3 regions of the Rhodococcus sp. NPDC058521 genome follow, and region 1 is predicted to be linked to each of the others. Evidence: predicted binding sites of a transcription regulator. Region 1 holds the regulator's gene; each other region holds the start of a gene.
The links. The regulator LexA, encoded in region 1, represses DNA repair genes until DNA is damaged. The targets are predictions, from matches to a motif close to CGAACANNTGTTCG.
Positions count from the first base shown of each region.

Region 1 (10,732 bases):
AACGCCTCGCGTGCGTTTCGGCGGCAAGAGGCAATCCGGTATTCGTTTGCGCAGCCGCCTAGACTGTCACCAGCATGTCTGAGCCACCACCGTCCGCCGAACGAGCACCGCACGCGCCGTCCCGTCGAGACCTGAAGAACCGCCTGTCCGGGGTATCCCTTCGGGACGAGAATCGACTTCGGCGACGCATCGACCGGGCCAAGACTCCGGACGCCTTCGACTCGATAGCAGCCGAGATCGACAAGGCCCGCGCACGGCTGAGTTCACGTGCCGAGAAGGTTCCGCAGGTCACCTACCCGTCGGCCCTCCCTGTGGCCGCCCGCAAGGACGACATCGCGAAGGCGATCGCAGAGCACCAAGTGGTCATCGTCGCGGGCGAGACCGGCTCGGGGAAGACCACACAGATCCCCAAGATCTGTCTCGAACTCGGACGTGGTCTCCGCGGCCTCATCGGCCACACTCAGCCGCGGCGCCTCGCCGCTCGCACGGTGGCCGAACGCATCGCAGAGGAAGTCGGCACCGACCTCGGCGACACGGTCGGCTACACGGTTCGATTCAACGACCAGGTGTCGGATGGCACGCTGATCAAATTGATGACGGACGGCATCCTGCTCGCCGAGATTCAGCGCGACAAGATGCTGCGCCGTTACGACACGCTCATCATCGACGAGGCCCACGAACGCAGCCTCAACATCGACTTCATTCTCGGATACCTGAAACAGCTTCTGCCCCGCCGACCCGACCTCAAGGTGATCATCACCTCGGCGACGATCGATCCCGAACGCTTCGCGCAACACTTCTCCACTGATGGAGTTCCCGCACCGATCGTCGAGGTCTCGGGACGCACCTTCCCAGTCGAGATGCGTTACCGCCCGCTGTCGATCGAGGTCGGCGACCAGGTCGTGGACCTGGACCCGGTCGACGCAGTGTGCGAGGCGGTCGACGAACTCTGCGCGGAAGGAGACGGCGACATCCTCGTGTTCCTCTCCGGTGAACGCGAGATTCGCGATACTGCGGATGCGCTCCGCGATCGCAGGCTTCGAAGTACCGAGATCGTCCCGCTCTACGCCCGGTTGTCGGCGGCCGAGCAACACAAGGTCTTCACTCCACATTCCGGACGCCGCGTGGTCTTGTCCACCAACGTCGCCGAAACTTCCCTGACCGTTCCCGGTATCCGCTACGTGGTCGATCCGGGCACCGCACGAATCTCCCGGTACTCGGTACGCACCAAGGTTCAGCGATTGCCCATCGAGCCCATTTCGCAGGCCTCCGCACGTCAGCGGTCGGGTCGGTGTGGGCGCGTGGCCGAAGGCATCTGTATCCGCCTGTACTCGGAGGAGGATTTCGAGGCCCGTCCGGCATTCACCGAACCCGAGATTCTGCGCACGAACCTGGCTTCGGTGATTCTGCAGATGGCGGCGCTCGGACTGGGCGACGTGGCTGCGTTTCCATTCGTGGAGTCGCCCGATCCCAGAGCGGTGCGGGACGGCGTCGGCCTACTCGAGGAACTAGGTGCCATAGAACGGGGTGCGACGGCCGAGGGCCCGGTTCTCACCGCGACCGGCCGAGAACTCGCCCAGCTTCCCGTAGACCCACGCATGGCGCGAATGCTCGTAGAAGGCCACCGAAACGGTTGTCTCGCCGAACTTCTCGTCATCGTGTCCGCGCTGTCGATTCAGGACGTCCGCGAACGACCGGCAGACCATCAACAGGCCGCGGACGAGAAGCATGCCCGATTCGCGGTGGAGAACTCCGACTTTCTCGCATTCACCAAGCTGTGGGAGTACCTCCACGAGCAGCGTAGGGAACTCTCCTCCAGCCAGTTCCGCAAGATGTGCCACAACGAGTTCCTGCACTGGCTCCGCATCCGCGAGTGGCAGGACCTGCATGGACAGCTTCGCCAGATCACCCGTGGACTAGGCTGGGAGGTGGGTGACACCCCCGCCACCGAAGCAGCGATTCACCAGTCACTGCTGGCCGGACTGCTGTCACACATCGGACTCCGCGAAGGCGAGAAGCGCGAGTTCCTGGGAGCCCGCGGTACACACTTCGCGATCTTCCCCGGTTCCACGCTCTTCAAGAAGCCTCCACGCTGGGTCATGGCGGCCGAACTTGTCGAGACATCGCGGTTGTGGGCCCGCATGACCGCACGCATCGAACCCGAATGGGCCGAAAAGTTGGCCCCGGGACTGGTCAAACGCACGTACTCCGAACCGCACTGGTCGACGAAGAGGGCGGCAGCCGTCGCGTACGAGAGGGTCACCCTCTACGGCCTGCCACTCGTCGCCAAACGCCCGGTCACCTACTCCAGCATCGACCCGGAGGTCTCCCGGGACCTCTTCATCCGGCACGCCCTCGTACAGGGCGAATGGCAGACGAACCACAAGTTCTTCCACGCCAACCGCGCACTCCTCGACGATGTGGAGGAACTCGAGAACCGCGCGCGAAGACGAGACATCCTGGTCGACGACGACACACTCTTCGACTTCTACGACAGCCGAATCGGGCCGGAAGCGGTATCCGCGAGGCACTTCGACTCGTGGTGGAAGAAGACCCGTCGAACCACACCGGACCTGCTCGACTTCACGCCCGACACCGTGGTCAACGCCGACGCGGCGACTGTCCTCGACGGCCAGTACCCGGACGCGTGGCGACAAGGCGAGATTCAGTTCCCCCTGATCTACCAGTTCGAGCCGGGCACCGAAGAGGACGGCGTGACCGCGCGCATTCCGGTTGCCCTGCTTGCGGGCATCCGTCCTGCCGGATTCGACTGGCTCGTCCCCGGAATGCGTGAAGACCTTGTCACGGCACTCATCAAAACCCTCCCGAAAACGCTTCGACGCCAGGTGGTTCCCGCACCCGATTACGCAGTCGCCGCGCTGTCCGCCGTGAAGCCGCGCTCGGAACCTCTCACCATCGCAATTGCCAGGGAACTGTCTCGTCTCGGTTCGTGCCGCATCACACCCGAGGACTTCGACCCCAGTGCGCTCCCCGATCACCTCCGAATGACCTTCGCCGCGGTCGACGAGGACGGCCGGGTCCTGGAACGCAGCAAGAGCCTCACCGGGTTACGGAACTCCCTCGCTCCCCGCGTGCGGGACGAGGTCGCCAAGACGGCAACAAGTTCCGAACGCCCACCGGCACTGGCCTGGACACCCGCAACCCTCGGCACACTGCCTGCCACGGTTACTCGCGAAGTCGCCGGGCAGAAGGTAGTCGGCTATCCCGCGCTCGTTCGAGAGAACGACGGAGTGGCGGTGCGAGTTCTGAGTACTGCAACGGAGCAGAAGGCGGCCAACCGGGCGGGCCTTCGAGAACTGTTGCTCGGCACGGTTCCCACTCGAACGAAAACGGTCGTGGCGGCCGTGAGCAACGCTCAGCGTCTCACCCTCGGACAGAACCCCGACGGGAGTCTCGACGCTCTCGTGGCGGATTGCCGAAACGCAGCTGCCAACGCACTGATCGATTCGTGGAAGGAACCGGTCAGAAGCCCCGAAGAATTCGACGCACTGGTCAAGACAGCCCGCGACACCCTGCCGCGCAACGCCTCGATCCTGCTACGACTCACCATCCCGGCCCTCGACAACGCGCACCGACTCGAGACAGTCCTCGCCCGCTCCCGCGGTGAAGCAGCCGAGGATGTTCGGGAACAGCTCGACACGCTTCTGTTCCCCGGCTTCGTGACCGAACTCGGCGTTGCCGGCGTGCGTGAACTTCCGCGCTACCTGGCGGCCGCAACGCTCCGACTCGAATCCTTGCCGGCGAGCGCCGACCGCGACCGCAAGGGAATGGACGTCCTCGATCGGGTCTATGCCGCTTACGAAAGAATGCTCGCGTCGATCCCGCCGGAGCGCCATCACGGTGCAGACGTCAACGCCGTGCACTGGATGATCGAAGAACTTCGAGTGAGTCTGTTCGCCCAATCGTTGGGCACGCCTGTGGCAGTGTCGGAGAAACGGATCCTCAAGATGATGGATGCCGTTGTGCGCGCCCGGTGAGGCACTGGCAATTCCGGAGAACGACGCTCAAGAATTTCGGCTCGTGCCCTCGGCTTCGGCCTTGGCTGCCTGATGTTCGCGGAGTTCCTTGATCTCGCGTGCGAAGTCGTCTGCCGAACTGAATGATCGATACACCGAGGCAAAGCGCAGGTACGCCACCTCGTCGAGGTCGCGCAGTGGACCGAGGATGGCGAGCCCGACCTCGTTACTGGGAATCTCGGCGGAACCAGACGCACGGACCGCGTCCTCCACCTGTTGCGCAAGCAGATTCAGGGCATCGTTGTCGACCTGACGGCCCTGGCAGGCACGGCGAACTCCGCGCACCACCTTCTCGCGACTGAACGGCTCGGTAACCCCACTGCGCTTGACCACGGACAGAATGGCCGTCTCGACGGTCGTGAACCTACGGCCACATTCCGGGCACGAACGACGCCTACGAATCGCCTGGCCTTCGTCTGCCTCACGCGAATCGACCACACGTGAATCAGGGTGCCGGCAGAAAGGGCAATGCATGGCGGTTCCTTCGTCGTAGCCGACGCGACCGCGACTTTCCGCAACGAATGCACGATGCCGACGCGACCACGCAAGGTGGTGTGACTGACAGCATTCGAGAATACTCGTTCGACTCACGACCTCACGCATGCAGCACCGAACGGGCCGTCAGCCCCGCAACGCAGGGACCACGAGACTCTGCCCCGCATGAACCGAGGAATTGGTGAGTGCATTCAGATCCATGATCCGGTCCACGATCTGCTGGGCCGGCACCTCGGGTGCGATTCGCTCGGCAACCTCGGTGAGAGACTCCCCCGCTCCCACCTGGACGACCTCGGTCGCTTCGGCGAGTGCAGCATCACCGGTGGCGGTGACCACGTACGCGACGGCACCGAAGCCGAGTAAAATCCCGGCCGTGACGAGCACAGTCGCGAGCATCGTGCGCCAACCAACGTCGATATCGACCGCACGATGATCTGCCTGCGAGACCCGCACGTGGTCCGCCATGTATCGCACCGCGCCCGAGTCCGGCCTGCGCTGGCCCCGCCGGCGATCCGCGATCCGTGGCTCACGAACCACATCCGGTCCGCGACCGTGCGCAGCGCGCCCCAAGTCGGTCTCTGCGTAATCCACCGCGCGCCTGCTGAGAACTGCGCTGCTCATCTGGTACCTCCGGTAGTCGATCACCCTGTTCGATCAGACGTTCGAAAGAACGTATGTTCGATTTCTACCACGGCGGTCCGACAATGTCGCCATTTCGAGCGACACGAATCGAACAAATGTTTGATAACGGCTGGAGAAGTCGCTAGATTCGTGGCAGAACGCACAGCATGCGCCGCTCGACGCCCACCACCCACCACCCACCACCCAGCACCCACGACCCCGCACCCACGGAGGCACGCAGCATGAAGGACGACAGCTCGCCCGAAGACTCGAACGCCGCAGGTTCGGCCGCAGGGTCGAGCGCGGAGCCGGCCCCGAATCCCGCCGAGCTCACCGACCGTCAGCGCCGTGTTCTCGAGGTCATTCGCGCGTCTGTCACCGAACGCGGGTATCCCCCGAGCATCCGCGAGATCGGCGACGCAGTCGGACTCACCTCCACGTCGTCGGTCGCACACCAGATGCGCACGCTCGAACGCAAGGGGTTCTTGCGGCGTGATCCCAATCGTCCCCGAGCGGTCGATGTCCGCGGGCTCGACGAGGTCGCAGCGGACGTGGCAGCCGGTGCTCAGCCACCTCGCCCCACCCTCGTCGCGCAGGCAACACCCGAGGGTGTCGACGCAGAAGTACTGCCCGAGCCCACGTTCGTTCCGGTACTGGGCCGGATCGCTGCCGGCGGACCGATCCTCGCGGAGGAGGCCGTGGAGGACGTGTTCCCACTTCCGCGCGAATTGGTCGGTCAGGGTTCGTTGTTCCTACTGAAGGTCGTCGGCGAATCGATGGTGGACGCCGCGATCTGCGACGGCGACTACGTCGCCGTTCGTCAGCAGAACGTCGCGGACAACGGCGACATCGTCGCCGCGATGATCGACGGTGAAGCGACGGTGAAGACTTTCAAGCGAAAGAACGACCAAGTGTGGCTGATGCCGCACAACAAGTTGTTCGACCCGATTCCCGGTAACGACGCAGTGATCCTCGGCAAGGTGGTCACCGTCGTACGCAAGGTCTGAATCACACATCGTGAAGGGCCGTCCGATCGGACGGCCCTTCACAATTTCCGGTCCGCAGATCAGAGATTCAGCCCACGGCCGATGATCTCCTTCATGATCTCCGTCGTGCCGCCGTAGATCGTCTGCACGCGGGAGTCCATGTATGCCTTCGCGATTGGGTACTCCTTCATGTAGCCGTACCCGCCGTGCAGCTGTAGGCATCGGTCGATCAGCCGCACCTGCGCCTCGGTGGTCCACCACTTCGCCATCGCAGCTTCCTGGACGGTGAGCTTCTCGGCGTTGAGCTGTTCGATGAACTTGTCCACCAGAACCCGGGCTGCGGTCGTCTCGGTGGCGAGTTCGGCCAGGACGAAGCGGGTGTTCTGGAAGCTTCCGATCGATTTGCCGAACGCCTTTCGATCGCGGCAGTACTGGATCGTCATGTCCAGGGACGCCTCCATGGCCGCGACGGCAACGACAGCGATCGACAACCGCTCCTGCGGCAAGTTCTTCATCAGGTAGAGGAAGCCCATACCTTCTTCGCCGAGGAGGTTTGCACCGGGAACCCGCACATCGGTGAAGGAGAGTTCGGCAGTGTCCTGCGCCTTCATGCCGATCTTGTCGAGATTGCGACCGCGCTCGAATCCCTCCATCCCACGCTCGAGGACGAAGAGGCTGAACCCTTGTGCACCCTTGTCGGGGTCGGTGCAGGCGACCACGATCACGATGTCCGCGTTGATGCCGTTGGTGATGAACGTCTTGGACCCGTTGAGGATCCAGTCCTCGCCATCGCGCACCGCCCGCGTCTTGATGCCCTGCAGGTCACTACCCGTGCCGGGCTCCGTCATGGCGATCGCACTGATCAACTCACCCGATGCGAAACCGGGCAACCAGCGCTGCTTCTGTTCCTCGTTGGCGAGATCGAGCAGATACGGGGCAACGACGTCGTTGTGGAGAGTGAATCCGATTCCACTGAACCCGCCCCGCGTGGTCTCCTCGGTGACGATCGCGTTGTACCGGAAGTCCCGGACTCCCCCGCCGCCGTATGCCTCCGGCACGGCGGTTCCGAGGTAGCCCTGCTTTCCCGCTTCGATCCACACACTGCGGTCGACGATGTTCTGTTCTTCCCACTGCGCATGGAAGGGCTCGACATGTTGGGTCAAGAACTTCCGGTACGACTCGCGGAAAAGTTCGTGCTCCGGCTCGAACAGGGTGCGATCCACGTCGGCTCCTCGTTGGGTTGGTTGTCGTGCAATGCCGCAGCCACGCAGCACTCACCTCGACCGTATGCCCGGTCACACTTCGGTGGGGAGGACCGAGGTGATCACGAATCGTGACCGGTGGACGAGCGCCCGACCGCGGCCAGTCTTCGCATGACGGGGTACGCCACCAGAATCCCCACCGAGCCCCAAGCGATGCCACCCAGTTCGACCGATCCGATCTTCAGAGACAGATCTCCGATTCCGGCAACCAACGCGGCTGCGACCACCGACAGGTTCACCGGGTCGGTGAAATCGACCTTCGCCTCCACCCAGATGCGCACACCGAGGACGCCGATGAGTCCATACAGAACCAGAGTCGCGCCACCGATCACCCCGTCCGGCACGGTGAATACGAGTGCGCCGAACTTCGGCGAGAACGCGAGGACTGCGGCGGTGGCGGCCGCAACCCAGTAGGCCGCCGTCGAATACACCCGGGTAGCCGCCATGACCCCGATGTTCTCCGCGTAGGTCGTGGTGCCCGAACCGCCACCGAGCCCGGCAAAAGTGGTTGCGAGGCCGTCCGCCAGCAGCGCGTCGCCGGCCACGTCGTCGAGGTTGCGTCCCGTCATTGCGGATACTGCCTTGACGTGTCCGACGTTCTCCGCGACCAGGACGATCACCACCGGCAGTGTCAACGCCATCACCGACCACTCGAACGTCGGCGCCCTGAAGTCGGGCAACCCAACCCACGCGGCCGCGCGCAATGCACTCGATCGCTCTTCCGCGACTCCACCGACAAGCGCGGCGAACACCCATCCGATGACCACGCCCACCAGAATTCCCAACCGGCCGAGCAGACCCGGCCCGACGACCGTCACCACGAGGATCGCGAGGAGAGTCACTGCGGCGATCAGCGGTTGAGTCTCGAACGAGTCGACTGCCGTGGGTGCGAGATTCAGACCGATGAGCATGACGACGGCGCCCGTGACAACGGGCGGCATGACGATGTCGATGAGTTTCGGTCCGACGACCTTCACGATCACGCCCACGAGGGCGAGAAGGACGCCCGCCGCCATCACGCCGCCGAGTTGCGCGGCGGGACCCGAGCCTTGAGCCGCCGAAAGCGGAGCGATGAACGCGAACGACGAACCCAGATAGCTCGGAATCCGCCCTCTGGTGATCACCAGGAACAGCGCGGTTCCGATGCCCGAGAACAGCAGCGTGGTCGTCACCGGGAAGCCGGTGATGGTCGGCACCAGCAATGTCGCCCCGAACATCGCAATGACGTGCTGCATCCCGATCCCGACAGTTCGGGGCCAACTCAGCCGCTCGTCCGGGGCCACCACCTCACCTGCGGTGATGCGCTTCCCGTCACCGTGAACTCGCCACGTGAACGGACCGGCCGTAGACATCTCTGTTTGTTGGACTGCCGGGGTCTCTGGTTCTGCCACAGCCGAAATAGTAAGCGCGTCCTGCAGAATTACGTTCCGCTCAGGGCCTCGAGTGCCGCCGATCGAGCGCCATCGGGTCCGTCTGCGGAAAGTGCGGCCTCGGCGGCCCGCTCGCACGCAGCCTTGGTCGTGGCGGAGAGTTTCGCACCCACACGTGAGACGGCCGCGGCCGCACACGACAGCGAGGTGACCCCCATTCCGGCGAGAACGCACGCCAGCAACGGGTCTGCGGCCGCTTCACCGCACACGCCGACGGGCTTGCTGGACCGTTCACCCGCATCCGCGGCCGTTGCGACGAGGGTGAGCACTGCGGGCTGCCAGGGATCGGTCAGTGCTGCCAATTCCGAGGACATGCGGTCCACGGCCATCGTGTACTGGGTGAGATCGTTTGTTCCGATCGAGAGAAAATCGACGTGACGCAACAGTCGGTCGGCATGCAACGCTGCGGCCGGTACCTCGATCATCGCGCCCGGCACCAGATCACGCGCCCGGACCAGGTCTGCGAACGAGGCAGCCTCCGCGACCGTGGCCACCATCGGCGCCATCACGGAGGGGCGGTTGCCTGTCCGGTCGGCAGCAAGCGCGATCGCATCGAGTTGACGCTCGAGGATGCCCGGTTCCTGCGCGGCAATGCGGATGCCGCGCACACCGAGAGCTGGGTTCGCTTCCGACCGGTGGTCGACGAATCGCAATGGTTTGTCCGATCCCGCGTCGAGTGTGCGAATCACGACCTTGTGGCGCGCGAATGCCTCGAGCACCTCGCCGTAGATCTCAGCTTGCTCCTCGACGGTCGGTTCGGTGTCTCGGTCGAGAAAGCACAACTCGGTACGGAAGAGTCCGATTCCTTCGGCTGCGGTTTCGGCGGCGGCACGCGCACCGGCGCCGTCCTGAACGTTGGCCAGTACCGAGATCGGGGCACCATCGCTCGTACGCCCGGGGCCTGCCCACGCCGCCACTCGCGCCGCCTCATCGGTGGCTGCCTGCACTGCGCTGCGTGCCTCGTCGGGGTCCGGGTCGACGACCAGCGTTCCGGCGGCCCCGTCGAGCAGTACGAGTTGGTCGGACCGAACCTGGTCCAGGTCACGCGCAGCGACCACGCAGGGAATCCCCAACTGTCTCGCGATGATCGCGGTGTGACTCGTCGGCCCGCCGAGGACGGTGACGATTCCGACGATGCGGGTGGGATCCAGACCGGCGGTGTCCGCAGGTGCGAGGTCCTCGGCGCACAGCACGGAGGGATGTGACGGAGCCGGAACACCGGGCTCGGACAGACCGGCGAACTCGGCCACGACACGGTCTCGCACGTCACGCAGATCGGTCACGCGTTCGGCCATCAAGCCCCCCATCTGTGTGAACAAGGTGGTGAACTGTTCGGTTGCGCCGACAGCTGCCTCGATCGCAGGCGCCCCGGCTCCGATCAACTTGTCCACCGCGCCGAGCCAACCCCGGTCCTCGGCGAGTGCTGCGTTGGCGCTCAGCACCTCCGCGGCTACACCGCCGGCAACGGCGCCTCGTTCCTTCAATCGCGCTGCCACCACGGCAGCCGCTTCTCGGAACCGAGATTTCTCGGCATCGCGCTCCGTCTCCGCGATCCTCGGCCCGCGCCCGTCCACTTCCGGTCGCGGCGATGCCCATATCGCAGGGGCGTAGGCGACGCCGGGCACCGCTGGTGTGCCGTCCACGGCAACGACTCGGGTCATGGGTCCTCCTGAACTGGCTTTTCGCTACTACGGACTGCGGTGTCCGAATCGAACGACTGTGATGTAGATTACGCATCCGTATTGACATGTCAACACATTCGGGCGTAAAACAACATAAGCCAACATTTTCTGTGATCGGGCACACAGCCCCCGCTCGCTGCGAAAACGAAGCCGGAGAACCGTGTACCAAGAAGAACGCCAACAGTCGGTGGCCACGCTCATCACCCAGCGTGGTCGCGT
Region 1 is NZ_JBHXNL010000018.1:26,223-36,954, reverse strand. It holds gene hrpA (ATP-dependent RNA helicase HrpA) at 75-3,998, shown strand; gene nrdR (transcriptional regulator NrdR) at 4,026-4,511, opposite strand; gene ACFWO3_RS20615 (LysM peptidoglycan-binding domain-containing protein) at 4,659-5,153, opposite strand; gene lexA (transcriptional repressor LexA) at 5,396-6,160, shown strand; gene ACFWO3_RS20605 (acyl-CoA dehydrogenase family protein) at 6,220-7,362, opposite strand; gene ACFWO3_RS20600 (uracil-xanthine permease family protein) at 7,464-8,753, opposite strand; gene ptsP (phosphoenolpyruvate--protein phosphotransferase) at 8,822-10,492, opposite strand; gene ACFWO3_RS20590 (DeoR/GlpR family DNA-binding transcription regulator) at 10,674-10,732, shown strand, end outside.

Region 2 (10,732 bases), on a different contig from region 1:
ATCGTCGCGGTTCGTCACGGTTCGTTGATGGCGACGTCGTTCCACCCCGAGGTGACGGGGGATCGGCGCGTGCACGATCTCTTCGTCGACGTCGTGCGGGGACGGGCCTGACGGTCGCACCTCGATCAGGTGGCGGCGACGAGCGAGTTGATTAGCGCTGCACCGTCGTTCGCCGAATCGACAGTGATGGCGAAGGGGCGACCGTTCTTCTTCTCGAGAACGATTCCCTCACCACCTCGTACGACGACCGCGGTACCGCGTGGTGTGAAGCGGTATCCCGATCCGCCCCACTGAACGGGAACGATCCTGGTCACGGTCGCCGATTCGATCGTGTCGAGTGGAACCCGCTTCCAGCGAAGACCCCATGACGACAGGCTCACGCCGCGCTGGTCGACCTGCACCGTGACCGAAGCGAAGGCACCCGCCACCACGACGAGCAACGCGAACAGCAGCGCGATCCACCACTGTCCCAGCAGGAATGAGGCGAGTGCTGCGGTCGCCATCACGGTCGCGAGCACCAGTGCCCAGCGACCACGAACGCGCTGGGTCCACGACACCCGTTCGGTAGGGGAGAGCGGGGTGTCGAGAACCGGTCGATTGCCTGCCGGTGGATGCGGTGATGCCGGGGCGAGTGCGAATGCCAGCAGTGCCCACGCGATACCGAGCAGTGGAACGACGATCCAGGGACCGATGCGTGCGTCCTCGGCGCTACCGGCGTGGCGCGTGAGGGCCACACTCATGATCCAGGTGGACGCAGCTGTCCAGGACACGAGTGCTGTCGCCGGCAACCACAGCCGATCGTCGGCGGTCCCTCGGATCGTCACCACCGTTGCAGCGCAGGTGGCGGCGATTGCAATGCCGAGCGCGCACCAGAAGTAGGTGACCGGATTACCGAATCGGTCCGGGGTCGAACCCGACCAGTGCACGGCGATGGTGTCCGGTAGTTCGCCTGCCCATGCCGCGGCGGTGACCAACAGGACGAGTAGCGGCAAGACCGTCGTTGTCGCGGCCAGCCCTCTCCGCCGCGAGACGGTGGTTCGGATTGTGGACGTCATTTTTTCGCGGCCTCCTCGACCAGATGAAGCATCTGCTGTGTGCTCAGGCCCCACGATCTGGCCTCTCGTACGTAGTCCTTCGCTGCTTGTTCGACCGCGGTGTGCGATGGGCTCGTGTCGGGGCGAACGATTGCGCCACGTCCGCGCCGCAGCTCGATCAGTCCTTCGTTGCGAAGCGTGGCGTAGGCGCGCAGGACCGTATGCAGGTTGACGTCGACCGAGTCCGCGAGCGCGCGAGCCGACGGCAGACGATCACCCGGTTTGACCTCGCCACGCAGGAACGCGGCGCGAACGTTGGCCGCGATCTGCTCGCCGAGCGGAGTGCCCGACCCGTGATCCACACGCATCAACATGTTTGTATTGTATGCAAACAATAGATCAAAGGTCCAGTCGATTGTCGGCGCGGTCGGTGGCGGTACCGTTCACGTCACCCCCGGGTGCGGGTAACATCAGCCAAGCTGTCAATGCGCATACCAGCGTGCCGAATGCAGCGGGAAAGGGGCTTGAAACGCATGAGCGGCCACTCCAAATGGGCCACCACCAAGCACAAGAAGGCCGTGATCGATGCCAAGCGCGGCAAGGCCTTCGCGAAGCTGATCAAGAACATCGAGGTGGCGGCTCGTACCGGCGGTGGCGACCCGGCGGGCAATCCCACTCTGTACGACGCCATTCAGAAGGCGAAGAAGACGTCGGTTCCCAACGACAACATCGAGCGCGCTCGCAAGCGTGGGGCAGGCGAGGAAGCCGGTGGCGCCGATTGGCAGACGATCATGTACGAGGGCTACGGGCCCAACGGTGTCGCGGTTCTCATCGAGTGCCTGACCGACAACCGCAACCGTGCTGCCGGCGAGGTTCGCACCGCGATGACCCGCAACGGCGGCAACATGGCCGACCCGGGGTCGGTCTCCTACCTGTTCACGCGCAAGGGCGTCGTCACTCTAGAGAAGGGTGACCGGTCGGAGGACGACGTGCTGAGCGCGGTACTCGACGCCGGAGCGGAGGAGGTCTCCGATCTCGGTGAGACCTTCGAGATCGTGAGCGAACCGGGTGATCTCGTTGCCGTGCGTACCGCGCTGCAGGAGTCCGGCATCGACTACGACTCGGCGGACGCCGATTTCCGTGCCTCCGTGGAGGTTCCGGTCGATGCGGACGGTGCTCGCAAGGTGTTCAAGCTCGTGGATGCCCTCGAGGACTCGGACGATGTCCAGAACGTCTACACCAACATCGACCTCTCGGACGAGGTGCTCGCCGAGTTGGACGAAGACTGACGTATCGCACGACCTTCCGACGCAGGATGCGTCAATCGCGCGAGGGTGCACCGGCTCCGGTGCACCCTCGCGCCTGCGTTCGGGGTGTGTCGATTCGCCGCTTCGGGGCCACGCACCGCTAGGCTGTCGAACAGTTGTTCGGTATCGAGAGGGGTTCACGTGCGGGTGTTGGGAGTCGATCCCGGACTGACGAGATGCGGTCTCGGTGTCGTCGATGGAGGCACCGGCCGAACCGTCTCGCCGGTCGCGGTAGACGTCGTCCGCACACCCGCCGACCTCGATCTCGCCTTGCGCCTGTTGAAGGTGTCGGAGGCTGCGGAGTCGTGGTTGGACCGGTATCGACCCGAAGTTGTTGCGGTCGAGCGAGTCTTCTCCCAGCACAACGTGCGCACCGCGATGGGAACGGCGCAAGCCGGCGGGGTGGTGGCACTCGCGGCGGCTCGACGTGGCATCGCGGTCCGGTTTCACACGCCCAGTGAGGTCAAGGCCGCGGTCACAGGAAGCGGATCGGCTGACAAGGCGCAGGTCACGGCGATGGTGACGCGAATTCTCGCTTTGGCGGAAGCGCCCAAGCCCGCAGATGCCGCCGACGCTCTCGCTCTTGCGATCTGCCATTGTTGGCGGGCGCCGATGATCGAACGAAAGGAGCGCGCGGAAGCCGCGGCTGCAGAACAGAAACGCCGTTATCAGGCCCGCTTGGCGCAGGCGGGCACCCGAGCGAAGAAGGCAGGTACCCGATGATCGCGTCCGTACGAGGCGAGGTTCTCGACATCGCCCTCGATCACGTGGTCATCGAATCGGCCGGCGTCGGGTACCGGATCAATGCGACGCCGTCGACTCTCGGCTCGCTGAAGCGAGGAACCGATGCCAGGCTCGTGACGGCGATGATCGTTCGCGAGGATTCGATGACGCTGTACGGCTTCGGGGATGCCGAATCCAGGGACCTGTTCGGCCTCCTGCAAACGGTCTCGGGGGTCGGCCCCCGACTCGCGATGGCAACGCTTGCGGTTCTCGAGCCCGAAGCGCTACGAGCCGCGCTGGCGGAGGGCAACGTCTCCGCGCTGACCCGCGTGCCAGGGATCGGCAAACGAGGCGCCGAGCGGATGGTCGTGGAACTGCGAGACAAGGTCGATGCGGCGGCGCAGACGGCCGGTCCGACACCCGTTCCCGGCGGCGCGCCCGGATCGATGCGGGATCAGATCGTGGAGGCGCTCGTCGGTCTCGGATTCACTCCGAAACAGGCAGACCCCGCGACCGATGCAGTTCTCGCAGCAGAACCTGACATCGACACGGCGGGCGCCCTGCGGTCCGCACTCTCGTATCTCGGGAGTTCGCGATGATCGGCTCCGACGACTCGTTCGACGGCGAATCGCAGGTGTCGCCGGACTTGGTCACCGGCGACGGAGACGTGGAAGCGAGCCTTCGTCCGAAGTCGATAACCGACTTCATCGGGCAGCCGCGGGTGCGTGAGCAGCTTCAACTGGTGCTCTCGGGCGCGAAACAGCGCGGCGGCACGCCCGACCACATTCTGTTGTCCGGACCGCCCGGACTCGGCAAGACCAGCATGGCGATGATCATCGCCGGTGAACTCGGCACGTCGCTACGTCTGACGTCCGGACCCGCCCTGGAGAGGGCAGGCGACCTTGCGGCCATGCTCAGCAATCTGGTGGAGGGTGACGTCCTCTTCATCGACGAGATTCACCGGATCGCTCGACCGGCCGAAGAAATGCTGTATCTCGCAATGGAGGACTTCCGTGTCGACGTGGTCGTGGGGAAGGGGCCGGGCGCGACGTCGATCCCTCTCGAAGTCGCTCCGTTCACGCTTGTCGGCGCCACTACCCGCTCCGGTGCATTGACAGGACCGCTGCGCGACCGATTCGGCTTCACCGCACATATGGACTTCTACGAGCCGGCGGAACTCCAGCGGATCCTGCTGCGATCGGCTGGGATCCTCGGCGTCGACCTCGGCGACGAAGCCGGTGCCGAGATCGCCGGTAGGTCGCGTGGTACCCCGCGTATCGCGAACCGGTTGCTCCGCCGAGTCCGCGACTACGCAGAAGTACGCGCGGACGGCGTGGTCACGCGCGAGATCGCGCGGGCCGCGCTCAGGGTGTACGACGTGGACGAATTGGGTCTCGATCGCCTCGACAGGGCTGTGCTCAGCGCGCTCGTTCGTAGCTTCGGGGGAGGACCGGTCGGAGTGTCGACGTTGGCAGTTGCCGTCGGGGAGGAGCCGTCGACGGTCGAAGAAGTGTGCGAGCCGTTTCTGGTTCGCGCCGGGCTGGTTGCACGCACCCCGCGAGGTCGAGTGGCCACCGCAGCGGCCTGGTCGCAGCTCGGTCTGGCTCCGCCTCCGGACGCGACCGCCAGCGGAATCGAGGTGCGTGTGAACGAGCCGCAGGCGCCTCTGTTCTGAGTAATGGCACACTGGTGTACTGCGTCGGTCCATCCGGGACCAGCGTCCCGCCGAACCCTGCGACACTCCCGAGGTTGACTTTCAGATGGACTTTCTCTTTCCCCTGCTGATTCTGGCGCTGCTGGTGCCGATGTTCCTGGGTATGCGCCGCCAGAAGAAGGCGATGGCCGAGGCCGCCGCTCTGCAGGACTCGTTGCAGGTCGGAGACCGGGTCCTCACCACTGCGGGCCTGCACGCGACAGTAGCGAGCCTGACCGAGACCACCATGGATCTCGAGATTGCGCCGGGCGTCGTGACGACATGGTCGCGAGCCGTCGTCCGTGAGCGCATCGTGGACGAGGACCAAGAAGACGACGTCCAGACGTCGATCATCGAGGAGTCCGGGTCCTCCGCCGTGGAATACGGTGCGGAGGACTCACGCCCGACCAAGGACTGACCCCGACGTCCTGCATGCACCCTGAATGATCGCCTCCACGCGGAGGCAGTGTGCGACAGGTCGTGTGGTCGAAACGCACGCATTCCTTCGAACCGTAAGTACCGAGGAGACATAGAGATCGTGGCACCTTCCACCGGATCGGTGCATCCCGCCCGGTACCTCACCGTTTTCGCGGTGTTGGTCGCGGCGTTGTATGCCCTGGTGTTCTTCACTGGAGACAAGTCCCCGACGCCGAAACTCGGCATCGACCTGCAAGGTGGAACGCGTGTCACGCTGACCGCGCGCACCCCGGACGGGAGCGCGCCGACGCAAGACAGCCTCCGTCAGGCCCAAGAGATCATCGAGACGCGTGTGAACGGGCTCGGTGTGTCCGGTTCCGAGGTGGTCATCGACGGCGACAACCTCGTGATCACGGTTCCCGGCGACGACAGTGCACAGGCCCGTTCGCTCGGGCAGACCGCTCGGCTGTACATCCGGCCTGTGGTGACCACGCAGCCGGTCGGCGGCGGCGCACCCGGACAGACCCCTGGCCAAGCTCCGGCGGGGGGAGCCGCGGATACTCCCGCACCAGCCGCGCCGGGTGAACAGCCCGCACCGCAGCCGCAGAACAGCCCGTTCCCGGCGCAGGACCCGACGTCACCCGAAGTTCCCGAACCAGCTCCCGACGAGGACTCCGCCGTCACGCCGGACGGGGAGACTGCCGATGCGTCGGACGAGATCGCAGAAGCCCGGGCGCTACGTCAGAGCACCGACCCGGCCGTGCAGCAGCAGGCAATGGCCGCAATGGACTGCTCGGTTCCGGACCCGCTACGCGGTAACGACGACCCGGCACTTCCTCTGGTGGCGTGTGATACGGAAGGGCAGGCGGTCTATCTGCTCAGTCCTTCGATCATCGACGGTCAGCAGATTGCGGACGCGTCGTCCGGATACAACAGCCAGTCGTCTCGCCACGAGGTGAGTCTCGACTTCGACTCGGCAGGTGGGGACACTTGGGCGAAGTTCACCAGCGAGAACATCGGTAAGCAGGCCGCGTTCACCCTGGACTCGAAGGTCGTGAGTGCGCCGCAGGTGCAGGGCGCAACTCCCGCAGGTAGTTCGACGTCGATCACCGGGTCCTTCAACGCCGACACGGCCAAGGAACTGGCGAACACGCTGAAGTACGGCTCACTGCCGTTGTCGTTCGCGTCCTCGGAGGCCGAGACGGTGTCGGCGACGCTGGGACTCGCATCGCTCGAGGCGGGGCTCATCGCGGGTCTCGTCGGATTGATCCTCGTGCTGATCTACTGCCTGGTCTACTACCGGATGCTCGGTGTACTCACTGCACTGTCGTTGGTGCTCTCGGGTATCGCCGTGTACGCGATCATGGTTCTGCTGGGTCGATACATCAGCTTCACCCTGGATCTCGCCGGAATCGCGGGTCTGATCATCGGTATCGGTATGACCGCGGACTCGTTCGTCGTGTTCTTCGAGAGAATCAAGGACGAGATGCGCGAAGGCCGCAGTTTCCGCTCGGCCGTTCCGCGTGGTTGGGCCCGTGCCCGCCGGACGATCCTGTCGGGTAACGCCGTCAGCTTCATTGCTGCCGCGGTGCTCTACGTCCTGGCTGTCGGTCAGGTTCGCGGCTTCGCGTTCACGCTGGGTCTGACGACGATTCTCGACGTCGTCGTCGTGTTCCTGGTGACGTGGCCGCTGGTGCACCTCGCTTCCAGATCGGCATTCTGGTCCAAGCCCGGGGTCAACGGTTTGGGTGCGGTGCAGCAGATTGCCAGGGAACGCAAGGTTGCCGCTGCGTCGGCGAAGGAGTCACGAGCATGAGTGAACCGACAAACAGCACAGCGGAGTACGAGGTGAAGTCGAGTCTCAGCGACTCCGGTGTCAACCAGAAGTCGATGCCCTCGCACGGACTGCTTTCACGTCTGTACACGGGAACGGGTGCGTTCCAGGTGGTGGGGCGCCGGCGCTTCTACTACACCCTCACCGGTGTGATCGTTCTGATCGCGCTGCTGAGCATCGTCATTCGGGGGTTCACCCTCGGTATCGACTTCGAGGGCGGATCACGTATCCAGTTCCCGGCCGGTGGAGACGTGGATACGGCCCAGGTCGAATCCGTCTACTCCGACGCGCTCGGGATCGAGGCGGAAGCGGTGCAGGTGGTGGGTAGTGGTTCTTCCGCCACCGTGCAGATTCGCTCGGAGACGCTCGATGCGGGGCAGATCGTTGCGCTGCAGGATGCACTCTTCGACGAGTTCCAACCGACGGACAGCAACGGTACGCCGAGCAAGAACTCCATCAGTGTCGCCGATGTCAGCGAGACCTGGGGCGGTCAGGTGACCAAGAAGGCGCTGATCGCACTGGTAGTCTTCCTCGTCATCGTCAGTGTGTACATCGCAGTCCGATTCGAACGAGACATGGCGATTGCCGCGATCACCGCATTGTTCTTCGACATGATCGTCACTGCGGGCGTGTACTCGCTCGTCGGTTTCGAGGTCACCCCGGCCACGGTGATCGGTTTCCTGACCATTCTGGGCTTCTCGCTGTACGACTCGGTCGTGGTGTTCGACAAAGTCGAGGAGAATACCCGAGGAATCTTGCACCTGAACAGACGGACGTACGCCGAGCAGGCGAACCTCGCCGTGAACCAGACGTTGATGCGGTCGATCAACACGACGGTCATCTCGGTTCTGCCGGTCATCGCGCTCATGGTCGTGGCGGTGTGGATGCTGGGTGTGGGCACGCTCAAGGACCTCGCGCTCGTCCAGTTGGTGGGCATCGTCGTCGGTGCGTACTCGTCGATCTTCTTCGCGACACCGCTGCTCGTGTCGATCAAGGAACGTTGGGGTCCCGTGGCGGGTCACACCCGCAAGGTTCTGGCGAAACGCGAGGCCGCAACTTCGCGCGACGCAACGCGTACCCCGGTAGCGTCGAGTGGCTCGCGAATCCCGACGGGGTCGGAGTCGGTACCGGCGCGAGCCGCCTCGGGTGCGCCGAGGCCAGGTTCGCGTCCCACCGGAAAGCGTCACAAGAGAAGGCACTGACATATGCCCGAATCGCAGGTCCGTTCGTCGTCGGGAGTCAGCCGACTGTCGCGTCGCCGAGGCAAGAGAACGGTCATGGCTGTGGGAGTCGTGACGACAGCCCTGGTGGCGGGCACGTTGGCGTCGTGTTCTTCGGAAGGCGAGCAGATTCCTTCGATCGGGTATGCGATCGACAACACCATCACGACTTACAACGCGGGAACCGTGGACGGTGCCGCCTCGGGTGCCCGGCAAGCATTCGGCCGGGTGCTCCCGGGCTTCACGTTCACGGGGCCCGAAGGTGGCGCGGTCGCGGACACCGACATCGGTAGCGCCGCACCGGTTCCGGGTGACTCGCTGACGATCGCCTACACGATCAACCAGGCCTCGGTGTATTCGGACGGGGTGCCGGTCACCTGCGACGACCTGGTTCTGGCGTGGGCGGCGCACAGCGGCAGGTTCACCGGCGCCGATGGCCAGTTGTTCCAAGCCGCAAGCACTGCGGGATATTCGGATATCCAAAGCATCGATTGTCGGCCCGGCGCGAAGGACGCCCGAGTGGTGTTCGAACCGGGTCGGGCCTTCTCCGATTGGCGTTCGTTGTTCGGGGCGACAGCCCTCATGCCCGCGCACGTGGTCCAGACTGCTACCGGCGCGAACATCGTCGATTCGGTCCAGAACTCCGACGAGGACGCGATGGCGCGCATCGCCGAGTTCTGGAACACGGGTTGGGACCTCGCGCCGGGAGATGTGGATCCGACGAAGTTTCCCGCTTCCGGCCCGTACAAGATCGAGTCCTACACCGAGGACGACGGTCTCGTGCTCGTGGAGAACGATCAGTGGTGGGGCAACAGACCGGCGACGTCACGAATCGTAATCTGGCCCAAGTCGGACGAGCTGCCGTCACGGGTCGACGACGGGGATGTACAGGTGATCGATGTCGCGGCCGGTTCGGTCGACGGATTGAACCTCGAAGGATTCGAGGAGGTCGAGACGGCGTCGCGAAACCTCGAACAGTTCGTGCTGTCGACGGAGGGGGAATTCGGCTCCGCAGCAGCGAGGCGCGCTTTCGCCGCGTGTCTGCCGCGCGAACAGTTGGCCTCCGAATTCGGCACAACGAAGGATCCGGAAGCCGGTGCAGTGGGTGTCGACGGCACTGTCGACACGCGTTTCACAGCGCCCGACACCCTGATCTACCCGCAGGTTGCAGCCGCGGCCGGGGGTCGGTTCCGTCAGCCGGATGCAGGTGCGGTGAAATCCGCGCTTGCCGAGGCGGACGCGACGAATCTCACGGTTCGCGTGGGCTACCTGGGGCCGGACGCGTACAGGGCGGCGATCGTGTCGGCCGCCGCCGCGGCGTGTGAGCCCATGGGCATCACGGTCGAGGATGCGGGTTCTCCGGATTTCCGCCCCTCCGCACTGCGGGACGGGCAGGTGGATGCCGTGCTCGGCGGAACCGCTTCCGTGCAGGGCGCGGGCGGGACCGCTGCACCCACGACGGCCGCATACGCGCTTCGGGCCGGAAACGGTTCCAACTTCGGTCGATACGACAACGGACGAATCAACCAGATCGTCGACCAGTTGGCGATCGATCCATCCACAGGGACCCAACTGAGTCTGTCCACCGAGGCGGAGAACATTCTCTGGAACGAGGTCCCGACGGTTCCACTGTTCGAACAGGTGCGAATCAACGCTTTCGACAAAGGCATGAGCGTGGTGCAAGCGAACGGAACCCGATCCGGCGCCGGCTGGAACATGGACAGATGGGTGTTGCGTGGATGAGCGCCCGAACGAACACGGGCGCGAGTGATGCAGTTCGCAGGCTCACCCGGTGGGCCGAGGACTTTCCGGAGCCGGGCGTCAGCTTTGCCGATCTGACACCCGTCTTCGCCGATCCGGTCGCTTTTCGGGCCGTTGTCCACGAACTGTCCACGGCAGCACCGGATGCGGACACGATCGCCTCGGTGGATGCCCGTGGCTTCCTGTTGGGCGGGGGAGTTGGCCTGACTCTCGGCGCCGGCGTACTGGCGGTTCGGAAATCCGGAAAGCTGCCGCCGCCCGTGCTGTCGGAGTCGTACCAGCTCGAGTACGGCGCCTCGACCCTCGAGATTCCCGCCGACGCGATCGATCTGTCGGGACGACGGGTGCTCGTGGTGGACGATGTACTCGCGACAGGCGGAACATTGGAAGCGACGGCTCGCCTGGTGGAATCGGCCGGTGCCCAGGTGGTCGCGGTGTGCGTCGTGCTCGAGATCGCGGCACTGGGAGGTCGGCGAAGACTCGAAAAGTATCCGCTGTCGTCCGTGCTGACAGTGTGAGTATTACTGTTGAACGCGGAATCATCAGGTGTTCGAGGAGGTGACGAGATGACGCAGAATCCGGTTTCCCAGAACTCGGGGCCCAAGAACCCGGTGTCGCAGGATGCTGCCTCTTCGACCCCTGGCCATCAGGACACGTCGACGGGCTCGTCACCCGGCAAGCCCGGCGCACCCGTCCCGACGTCGGCCTCGCGGCGGGTCCGCGCGCGGCTTGCTCGGCGTATC
Region 2 is NZ_JBHXNL010000004.1:337,135-347,866, reverse strand. It holds gene pdxT (pyridoxal 5'-phosphate synthase glutaminase subunit PdxT) at 1-111, shown strand, start outside; gene ACFWO3_RS09675 (DUF1648 domain-containing protein) at 126-1,055, opposite strand; gene ACFWO3_RS09670 (GntR family transcriptional regulator) at 1,052-1,408, opposite strand; gene ACFWO3_RS09665 (YebC/PmpR family DNA-binding transcriptional regulator) at 1,568-2,323, shown strand; gene ruvC (crossover junction endodeoxyribonuclease RuvC) at 2,483-3,064, shown strand; gene ruvA (Holliday junction branch migration protein RuvA) at 3,061-3,663, shown strand; gene ruvB (Holliday junction branch migration DNA helicase RuvB) at 3,660-4,739, shown strand; gene yajC (preprotein translocase subunit YajC) at 4,825-5,175, shown strand; gene secD (protein translocase subunit SecD) at 5,296-6,990, shown strand; gene secF (protein translocase subunit SecF) at 6,987-8,210, shown strand; gene ACFWO3_RS09630 (ABC transporter substrate-binding protein) at 8,286-9,971, shown strand; gene ACFWO3_RS09625 (adenine phosphoribosyltransferase) at 9,968-10,507, shown strand; gene ACFWO3_RS09620 (RelA/SpoT family protein) at 10,556-10,732, shown strand, end outside.
Region 2: a site for LexA is predicted at 2,451-2,464, ahead of ruvC (crossover junction endodeoxyribonuclease RuvC). Genes of this name have one in related genera too.

Region 3 (10,732 bases), on a different contig from region 1:
CAGAGCGCCCGGCCCGCCGTTGACACCTTCGTGCGGGCGGTCACTTCCCACGTCCTCCTCGACGAGCCCACCCGGCCCGGTCGTTTCCACCGAGCAATCGTGCAGAACCCGTGTCAACGTGCCGGTTTCGACGTAGGCGTACACGGGTCCGTCGTGATAATGCCAGCCTGTGGTTCCCCCGGGTTCGATCTCGATTCGGCGCACCGTGAAATCGGTTCCTTCGAGCTCCGTACTTCCGAGACCGATCGGGAACGAAGCGTGAAAGAGGTTCTCGGCGGTGACGCCGGACGGTGGCGTCGCCACCGCGGTTCCCGCCGAAAGGGCTGCGGTTCCCCCCCGAAAGGGCTGCGGTTCCCGCCGAAAGGAAGGGCAGCGTGCAGAGAGCAGCCAGGCCGACAACGGTCGATCGTGTGCGCATGATCCCGCCCTTCGACGTCCCTTCGTCAAGAATATGGCGCGCGCACGACCCACCACTGCCGAAACGGCGAACATGTTGACACCCGGCGCCGAGGCGGGGTGAGCTGGGGCTGTGACGAACCCCGGGCAACTTCTTCGCATCGCACTGGACGAAGCACGGGCCGGCCTTGCGGAAGGTGGCATTCCGATCGGCGCCGCCCTCTTCACCAAAGATGGAGTACTTCTGGGCCGCGGTCACAATCGACGGGTCCAGGACGACGACCCGTCCGTGCACGCGGAGACCGCCGCCTTCCGTGACGCCGGACGACTGCGTGACTATCGGGACACGATCATGGTGACCACGCTGTCGCCGTGCTGGTATTGCAGCGGACTCGTCCGACAGTTCGGCATCGGCAGCCTGATCGTCGGCGAGAGTGTCACCTTCACCGGCGGCCACGATTGGCTGGCAGAGAACGGGGTGGACGTGGCCGTGCTCGCGGACCGGGACTGCATCGACATGATGACCGACTTCGTTCGCGATCGGCCCGACCTGTGGAACGAGGACATCGGCGTGGCCGATTGATCACGAGGTGATCGTGGACTCCCCGATCACCTCGGAGTTCTCGAACCTGCGTTCGGTGAGGGTGAACGAGCCGTCCGCCCGCATCCGTACGACCGTGCAGGCGCGGGTGCCATAATCACCGAAGTCCACGAACAAGGGCGAGAGCACCTTCTCCATGTCCTCACCGATGCCGGTGTGTGGCAGCAGCTCCGTCGGTGCCTGCGTCTTGTCGAACAGCAGGTGCAGGTACGCCTCGGTGGTCGCCGTGCTGCCGTCGTCCGTCGCGGCGAGCTCGGCGAATGCGGCAGTACCGGCCGTGACCTTCGGCCACGCCGTGTCCAGAGCACTGTTGGACAGACCGTGAACACCAGGACCGACCTCTTCTGCGCCGAATCTGTTGGACGTCCACCACAGTTGGTCCAGATCGCACGCGAGGAGATTGAATCCGTCGTACCGATCGCCATCGAGCTCGCCGACGTGAGCCTCGGGCGACGTGGGTACCGTCAGGAAGTCCGTAGGCAACAGTCCACGCGAACGCGGTGCGGCGACTCCGGTCGGCGGGCCTTCCCGCACGTTGGTCACCGCCGCGAACCGACCGTCGCCGACACCCAACCACGTTCCCCCGCTGGTGATGTCACGTCCGGCGACGATTCCGTTCTCCCACCTGTGGACGGGCTCGGTGGGGCGCCTGTAGAACTCGTCGCGGTTCGCTGCCACTATCAACGGGTATTCGGGGTGAACCTTCCACGCCACGAGAAGTAGGCACATACCCGGATCCTACGAGAGCGATTGCCGCATCCACGATCTGCTCTTCGGAGACGAGCACCTGCAACGCCGCGTCTCCGAGCGGGACGAAACTGTCGGCGCTGGTCACCCGGCTCATTGCTCCGCCGAATTCTGCATCGATCAGGGCGGCGAACACCCCTTCCGACACCCCACCGGAGCGCCGGGTCTCGTCGACTACGAGAACGCGGCCCGTGGCCGTTGCCTCACGGAGCAGGGCTTCCGTCGGCAACGGCACCAGCCAGCGCAGATCCGTGATCCTGGCCTCGATTCCTCGCTCACCGAGAGTTCGTGCTGCCCGAAGTGCGAGTGGTATCCCGTTTCCGAACGTCACGATCGTCAGATCCAACCCCGTGCCATACGTACGTATTGTCCCTATCGGGGTCCGATCCGAACTCGACGGATACGGGGCCAGCCACCCGTCGTCTCCCGTCTCGTACAGATCACGCTGGTGGTACAGGGCGATGGGTTCGAGAAACACGCACGGAACTCCGGAGACCTGAGTAGCGGCGACGCACGTATGCAGCATCGAAGCGGCGTCCGCCGGGTGCGAAGGCGACGCCACGACGATCCCGGGGATGTCTCGAAGCACGGCGATCGCGTTGTCGTTGTGGAAGTGGCCACCGAACCCCTTCTGGTAGCCATACGCAGCGACTCGAAGAACCATGGGGTTCCGGAACCTGCCTTCGGAGAAGAACCGCAGCGTGGCCGCCTCGCCCCGCAATTGATCCTCGGCATTGTGGAGGTACGCGAGATACTGGATCTCCGGGATCGGGAGAAAACCCGACAGTCCGGCGCCCAGCGCAAGACCGAGAATCGTCTGTTCGTCCAGCAGTGTGTCGAACACCCGGCCGGGCCCAGCTCGCGCCGCGAGACCCCGCGTAACCCCGTACACCCCGCCCTTACGGGCAACGTCCTCCCCGAAGACCAGCGCGCCTGGACAGGAATCCAGAATGTCGGCGAGAGCACGATTGACGGACTGGGCGAAAGTGAGCTGTTCGTCGCTACCCTCCACCGGCGCAATCGCCGCAAGAACTTCGGCTTCGGACGGCACCACCAGCGGTGCCATGATCTGCGCGACCGACGTGAGCGGGAAACACGCCGCCGCGGTCTCCGCACGAACGCGTACTTCCTCCCGCGCCGAATCGTACCTACCGAGCACTTCGGACACTGTGAGGCAACCTTTTTCGACCAGAGCGCGGGCCGTCGCGAGCACAGGATCGCGAGCCATGTCTGCTGCGACATCCTGGGTGTGGCGATACGCAGACTCCACGTCGGAACCGGCATGACCCATCAAGCGGACCGTACGCAGGTGCAGAAGTGCGGGTTTGCGATACGCGCGTACCCAATCCGCCGCACGCGTCGCCTCGTCGAAAGTGCCCACCACATCCGCACCGTCGGCCGTGAAGTACTTCAGTCCGGCTACACCGGAATACAACTCGGCTATCCAGCCCTCCGGGGTCGGGACACTGATACCGAGCCCGTTGTCTTCGCACACCAAGAGCAGAGGAAGTGCAATCCCTCGGTAGGCGATGTTGACGGCCGCGTTGATCGCGCCGGTGGCCGTCGAGTGATTGGCCGAGGCATCCCCGAAACTGCACACCGCCAACGCATCACGCGGCCACGGTGACGGTATCCCCAATTTCGCTGCCCGCGCAATCGCGAACGCAACACCCACCGAACGTGGAAGATGCGAGGCGATTGTCGAGGTCTGTGGAATCACCGCAATGTCCTTGCGGCCGAACACCTTGTGGCGGCCACCCGAGATCGGATCGTCCGACGCGGCGACGATTCCGAGCAGCACATCGAGCAGCGGATCGCCTTCGTCCACCTGCCTGGCCCGGGTCAGATAGAACCCGCCGGATCGATAGTGCAGCAACGCGGGATCGGTCGGACGCAGCGCAGCCGCCACCGCGACGTTGCCCTCGTGCCCGGACGAACCGATCGTGTAGTACCCCGAGCCCTGCGCACGCAACCGACGTGCCGCCAGGTCGAGATGACGACTGTCCACCTGGTCGTCGAACAGCTCGAGGCACCGACCCACGGTCAGGGACGAACCGGCACGCACCGGCTGGGAGAGCGGCGGGCGGGGCAGGACCTCGGACGGTAAGCCTCGGACACGTTCGAGGAAGTGCTCGTCGACCGGTTCCGCCATGGGAACCACTTCCTTCCGGACGCGCTCCACGTTTCCTGCTCGCCATTGTCGCCCGAACGCCCGCGGTGCGCTGGTATACGCTCGATGCTGCTATGAGCACCGACCAGAGCGAGCCCACCGCCGACACCCTGTTCACCTCGGTGGACGAGGTGAACGACCGGCTGTCCGCTGTCGGATACCTGCCGTCACTCGACATCGCAACGGCCGTGTTCCTCGCCGACTACCTGCACAAACCACTTCTCATCGAGGGGCCGGCAGGTGTCGGCAAGACCGAACTGGCCAAGGCGATCGCGGCGGCCACGAAGTCCGAGTTGGTGCGTCTGCAGTGTTACGAGGGCATCGACGAATCGCGGGCGCTGTACGAGTGGAACCACGCCAAGCAGCTGCTGCGCATCACCGCAGAACAGGGAACGGAGTGGGAAGCCACACGTGACCACGTGTTCACCGAAGAGTTTCTCCTCTCCCGTCCGCTGCTGACCGCGATACGCAACAACGAACCCACCGTGCTACTGATCGACGAGCTGGACAAAGCCGATATGGAGATCGAAGGACTCCTCCTCGAGGTGCTCGGCGACTTTCAGCTGACCATTCCGGAGATCGGCACCATCGAGGCGGTACGCACCCCCTTCGTGGTGGTCACGTCCAACGCGAACCGCGAGGTGTCCGAGGCCCTCAAGAGGCGGTGCCTGTTCCTCCATATCGACTTTCCGACACCGGAACTCGAGCTGGCGATCGTACGATCCAAAGTTCCGGAGCTGGACGAGACCGTGGCGTCCTCCGCTGTCGAAGTGGTGTCCGCATTGCGAAAGCTCGAGCTCCGGAAACCACCGTCCATCGCTGAAACGGTCGACTGGGCACGGACCCTCCGTGGACTCGGAGTCAGAGAGGTCGGCGACGCCGTCGTCAGATCGACAATGGGCGTACTGCTCAAGTACAAGTCCGATCACGAAACTGCAACCGAGAAACTGCATCTCGGCAACAAGCGGGGCAGCAAGTAGCGTGTCCACCAACGTGAACTCGGAGAAGCTCGTCGAGTTCGTCGGCGTCCTGCGTGAGCACGGCGTGGAGATCGGCACGAGCGACACGGTCGACGCTGCGGCAGCAACGGTGGTCCTCGGCCAATCCGATCGAGACCGCCTCCGGTCCGGCCTGGCCGCCACCCTCCTTCGCAGACCCGGTCAGCGCGAAGTCTTCGACCGAATATTCGCGCTGTTCTACGACGGGGGTGAGGCTGTGCCGCTTCCCCCGTCCACAGACGTCACCGAACTCCGAGAGATGGTTGTCGACGCAATTTCCGATGGGGACACGGATGGTGTTGCGACACTCGCAGAACAAGTCCTCGACTCGCTGGGCGCGATCGGCGGCGAAGGCTCGTCCGGATCGGGCAGAGGCGAGGGCCGAGCGCAGTTCTCTGCCTATCAAACATTTCAGAAACTCGGGTCCCCGGACGAACTCGCGAAAGAAGCACAGTCGCAGCGCGGTTCGACAGGGGACGACACCAGAGACGCAGTGTTCGCACTCGAAGCAGAGCGTCGGGCCGGCGAATTCAGAGCCCTCGTGGAAGCCGAGGCACTTCGTCGAGTGGCCCGCATACGGGGTGCGAAGAAGGTCGCCAAGAGCGCGGTGCGCGAGAGCACGGAGGATCGGGCTTTTCTATCGGCGAACCAGCGGGATCTGGCCGAGATGCGGAGGCTCGTCTACCCACTCGCACGGACACTTGCCACGCGAGTTTCGGCACGCCGACGCAAAGCCACTCGCGGCCGAATCGACATGCGCCGTACCGTTCGCAAGTCGATGGGCACCGGCGGCATTCCGATGCGACCGGTCCTCCAGGCACGCCGCCATGGGCGTCCCGACCTGATCATCCTCGCGGACATGTCCGGCTCCGTTGCCGGGTTCGCGGAGTTCACACTGATGCTCGTGCAAGCGATGCAGGACCAGTTCACGAAGGTGCGCAGTTTCGGCTTCGTGGACTCGTGCGACGAGATCACGCATATTTTTCGCCCCGGGGAGCCGCCGACAGCGGGCTTCGCCGACAGGGTCGTGGCCGAGACCGACGTCGCGCGCTTCGGTGGCAGCAATTACGGAACTGCGTTCGCCGCGTTCGGAGCGCAGTATCTCGACGCCATCGGTCCCAGAAGTTCGGTGTTGATACTCGGTGACGCCCGAACGAACTACGCAGATCCCAATGTCGCAGTACTGCAAGCCATGCGGGCGCGCGCCAAGAACATCTTCTGGCTCAATCCCGAGCCGGCGCGGTCGTGGTCGTCGGGCGACTCCGCAGCACACACCTACGCCGAGGTCGTGTCCATGTACGAGACGGGGACCGTCCGCCAACTTGCCGATGTCGTCGGCCGGTTGCTACCCACCTGATCCGCGCTACCGTCGATTACATGTACAGCACCGAGATAGAGGTTCGCACGGGCAACGTGGCGGTGGTGCACGATCTCACCACCGACATCGAGAAGTTCCTCGGGGATGCCGGTGCGGGGAACGGGCTGCTCCATGTATGGGTGCCGCATGCCACTGCCGGTCTCGCAGTCATCGAGACGGGGGCGGGCAGCGACGAGGACCTTCTCGCTGCGGTCGACGATCTACTACCGCGCGACGGCAGATGGCGACACCAACACGGTACCCCTGGACACGGGCGCGACCACGTTGTCCCGGCTTTCGCTCCGCCTTACGCCACGATTCCCGTCCTGGACGGCACAGCTGCCACGGGAGTCTGGCAGTCCGTCTGTCTCGTGGACACGAACGTGGACAACCCTGTCCGCAACGTCAGGTTCAGCTTCCTCCCTGGCTGAACGTGGCCTTCCCGGTCGCGAGGAAGCCGGTCAGTCGTCACCGTGTTCGTCGTAATGATCGCCGTGCGCTGCGTGTCGATGACCGTCGTGAATGTAGTCCACGTGATCCCCGTGCTGAACCGCCTCATGGCCACAGTCCGAGCCGTGGACGTGCGTGTGATCTTCGTGCGTGCGATGTTCGGCAGTGGTCATGATTCGTCCCTCCGACGAGCAGTCGACCGACTGGAGCCGGCCGGAAGGGCCCCGCTCATCTCCTGGTTCGAGGGTAGATCCCGAGATCATTCCGAGGCTAGTACTCGGAGCATTCGAAACCTCGACTCGAACCATTGACTCGAACTGGTGTTCGACCTAAAGTGGGTGCATGGGGTCGGGGGACGTTTTCTCGGGGGTGGAGTCATCGTCGGATGATGCGTGGCGGTTGGCGGATCGGGTGTTGTGTGATGCGGTGCTCGAGGTGTCGTCGCAGATCGCGGTGTTGGAGGCGCGGCGGGTGCGGTTGGTGGCCGAGGTCGATGCCCGCTGCCGGATGGACGTGCTGGGGTATCGGAATACGAAGATGTGGTTGGGGCACACCACATTGCTCGAGGTCGGTGCCGCAGGCAGGTTGATCGCGTTGGGTGCGGTGTTGGGGAAGTACCCGTCGGTGGGTGCCGCGTTGGATGCGGGTGAGGTGTCGATCGCGGTGGCGGGGCTGATCGTCGGGTTCTGCGAGAACCCGCCGGCAGGAATGCCCGCCGATGCCTTACCGGCGTGTGTGGACGCACTGTTGGTGGCGGGACGGGGACCGTTGGCGACCGCACCTGGGGTGCGGGCGGTGATCGCGAAACTGGAACGCATCTTCGAATCCGACACCCCACCACCGGCCGAGGACACCGACCGTAACGAATTTCATGCCTGCCGGACGTTGAACGGTCGGGTGGCGGTGAAGGCCGATTTGGATGCGGTATCCGGGGAAATGCTGTTGTCCGCGTTGTCCGGGCTCTGCGCGCCGCGCCCCGCCACCGACGGCACCAAGGATTCGCGTTCTCCGGCCAAGCGGCGGGCGGATGGGTTCACCGAACTGCTCCGCCGCTATTTGGCTGCCGGGGCCGGCCCGTCCGAGGGTGGTGTGAAGCCGCACCTGTCGGTGATGGTGAAGGCGGCCGATCTTGCCTCGCATCCGAAACCCGCTCCTGATTCCTCGGCCGCCGACTCGCATCGGGATCTGCTGTCCGATCCGGAACATGATCATGTGGGGTGGGCGTCGTGGATGGGTCCGTTGACGATCTCCACCACCCGCATGCTCGCCTGTGATTGTCTGCTCTCGGCGGTGGTCGTCGACCCGGACGGTGCCCCATTGGATGTGGGGGCCACGGTCCGCACGGTGACCGCGAAACAACGCCGCGCACTCGCGGTGCGTGATGGTGGGTGTGCGTTCCCGAACTGTGGGGCACCGGTGTCGTGGTGCGAAGGTCATCACATCGTGCACTGGGCCGATCACGGACCCACCAACCTGAACAATCTGGTGTTGCTGTGCAGGTTTCATCACCGCCTGATCCATCACTCCCAGTGGGAAGTGATCATGGGCGACGATCGGTATCCGTGGTTCCTGCCCCCACCACTTCCGGGTGAGCGACCGGTGTTGCCGTCGAACCGCCGCACCGGACACGAGCACACCAGGGCCGGACCCGACGCCGCCTGACCCACACCACCGACCAGCGCCGCCCACCAACCACCACCAGGCGGCGCCAAACGGCATGGGAATCAGGAGTATTCCCCGATCTCCTCGGCGAAGGCTAGACCGACGCGCGGGGCCGAACCCAGACCCGGTGTGCCACGGCGAGCAGCACCAGCCACGCGACACCGACGACGAGTGCTACCCGGGTGTCGGACACGAAGGCGAGCACTCCGATCACGAAGCCCAGGAAGACGATCGCCGCGATCTGTGCATACGGCCAGAACGGGACGGGGAAGGCGAGCTCGGTCGATTCCTGTTCACTCATGCGCCGCCGCGCCTGGAACTGGGACAGGAGGATCATGATCCATACGAAGATCGTCGCGAAGGTAGCGATCGACGCGATCACCAGAAAGACCTTGTCGGGGATCAGGTAGTTGAGCAGCACACCGACGAGCAGGGCTCCCGCCATGATCACCACGGTCATCCACGGAACTCCGTTGCGGGAGACCCGCTGCATCACTGCGGGAGCCTGACCGGCGCAAGACATTCCGTACATCATTCGGCCGGCACCGAATATGTCGCTGTTGATTGCGGACAGGGCGGCGGTAATGACCACGATATTGAGGACCGTCGCGGCAGAACCGATTCCGAGACCGTCGAAGATCTGGACGAACGGACTTTCGTCCGAGCCGATCTCCTGCCACGGATTTATCGCCATGATGACGGCGAGGGTGAGCACGTAGAACAAAATGATTCGCACCGGAACGGTATTCACGGCCCGAGGAATTGTCCGAGCAGGGTCTTCTGCTTCGCCCGCGGTGATTCCGATGATCTCGGTTCCACCGAAGGAAAACATGACAATGGCGAAACATGCTATGAATCCGCCGATTCCGGTCGCAAAGAACCCGCCGTCCGTCCACAGATTGGACACACCGACTTCCGTGTCGTGAATCCCGAATCCGAAGACGATAATTGCGGCACCGCCCACGATCATCGCGATGATCGCTGTGATTTTCACCAGCGTGAACCAGAATTCGAGTTCGCCGAAGGTCTTCACGCCGAGGAGGTTCACCGCACCGATGAAGAAGACGATCGCGAGCACCCAGATCCAGCGCGGCACGTCGGGGAACCAGAAGCCCATGTACACGCCGAACGCGGTGACGTCGGCGAGGCACACGATCACCATCTCGAACGTGTACGTCCACCCTGTGGTGAACCCCGCCAAAGAGCCGAGATGTCTTGTCGCATACTCACCGAACGATCCGGAGACCGGGCTCGCGACCGCCATTTCTCCCAGCGCACGAAGCACGATGTACACGGCCGCGCCGCCGATCAGATATGCGAGAAGTACCGAGGGCCCGGCACGGTCGATCGCTTCTGCCGAACCGTAGAAAAGCCCTGTGCCGATGGCGGACCCGAGTGCAATGAATCGAATGTGCCGAGCCGTCAGGCCACGCCGAAGTCCAGCCGATTCACCCTCGACCGAGGGGCCGGCGTCAATGTTGTCCATGTATCTGTGACCGAGTCAGTGAGCTGCTTTGAATGCCTCTTCGATCTCGGCGGGAATGCGGCCACGCGAGGACACCTCATAGCCGTTTGCGGCAGCCCAGTGACGGATCGCCTTGGTCTGTTCGCTGCTGCGGCGCGGGGATGAGGTCGACGAACCGGCCGTCCGCTTCTTGCCGCTTGCAACCTTCGCCGCATGCTCGATGTAGTAGCCCAGCTTGCGGTGGAATTCCTGCGCGTTCTTGTCGTTCAGATCGATTTCATATTCGGTTCCATTGACGGCGAAAACAATGTGTTCGCCTTCTCCGGACTCGATGGGCGTGTCGTCGAGATCATCCACCAGTTCAACAATTACTTTTCTTGCCACGAATCAATCCAATCGTCGGTGAAAACTCGATGACAAGATTACGTCGAGTTGTAGCAATTCCGCAAAGTCGGCGATGCCATTCACCGCACCCGACCTACAAAAACCGGACCGTCCGGTTTGTCACGATTCGGCGCGAAACACTCATGCGCGTACGTCGACCTTGGCATAGTGAGCGGTGTCCATCAGGCAAAACAGTGGGGTAGGCCATGGTCTCACGCGTTCTTCGTCCGTTACTCGTGCTTGCTGTGAGCGTCACGCTCGGTGCGGCTTTTGCCGGCGCCGGGACGGCGGCCGCCCAAGATCCACACACGGCGCCCGCATCGGTGCTCGGATTGCCGACGCCGGACCCGGACCCGTTCTACGCGCCGCCACCCGACCTCGCGGAGCGAGCGCCGGGGGATGTGCTGAACATTCGACAGATGCCCCCGAACCTGTACTTCCCGGGCAGCGCGGTATGGGAAGTCCTGTTCCGGTCGACGGATTCGCGTGGGCTGCCGATCGC
Region 3 is NZ_JBHXNL010000002.1:282,299-293,030, forward strand. It holds gene ACFWO3_RS05555 (cupin domain-containing protein) at 1-303, opposite strand, end outside; gene ACFWO3_RS05560 (nucleoside deaminase) at 530-979, shown strand; gene ACFWO3_RS05565 (NRDE family protein) at 980-1,675, opposite strand; gene ACFWO3_RS05570 (thiamine pyrophosphate-dependent enzyme) at 1,593-3,896, opposite strand; gene ACFWO3_RS05575 (AAA family ATPase) at 3,989-4,894, shown strand; gene ACFWO3_RS05580 (VWA domain-containing protein) at 4,896-6,269, shown strand; gene ACFWO3_RS05585 (YjbQ family protein) at 6,290-6,700, shown strand; gene ACFWO3_RS05590 (zinc transporter permease) at 6,731-6,892, opposite strand; gene ACFWO3_RS05595 (DUF222 domain-containing protein) at 7,062-8,381, shown strand; gene ACFWO3_RS05600 (amino acid permease) at 8,476-9,867, opposite strand; gene ACFWO3_RS05605 (Lsr2 family protein) at 9,883-10,230, opposite strand; gene ACFWO3_RS05610 (lipase family protein) at 10,437-10,732, shown strand, end outside.
Region 3: a site for LexA is predicted at 7,033-7,046, ahead of ACFWO3_RS05595 (DUF222 domain-containing protein). Genes of this name have one in related genera too.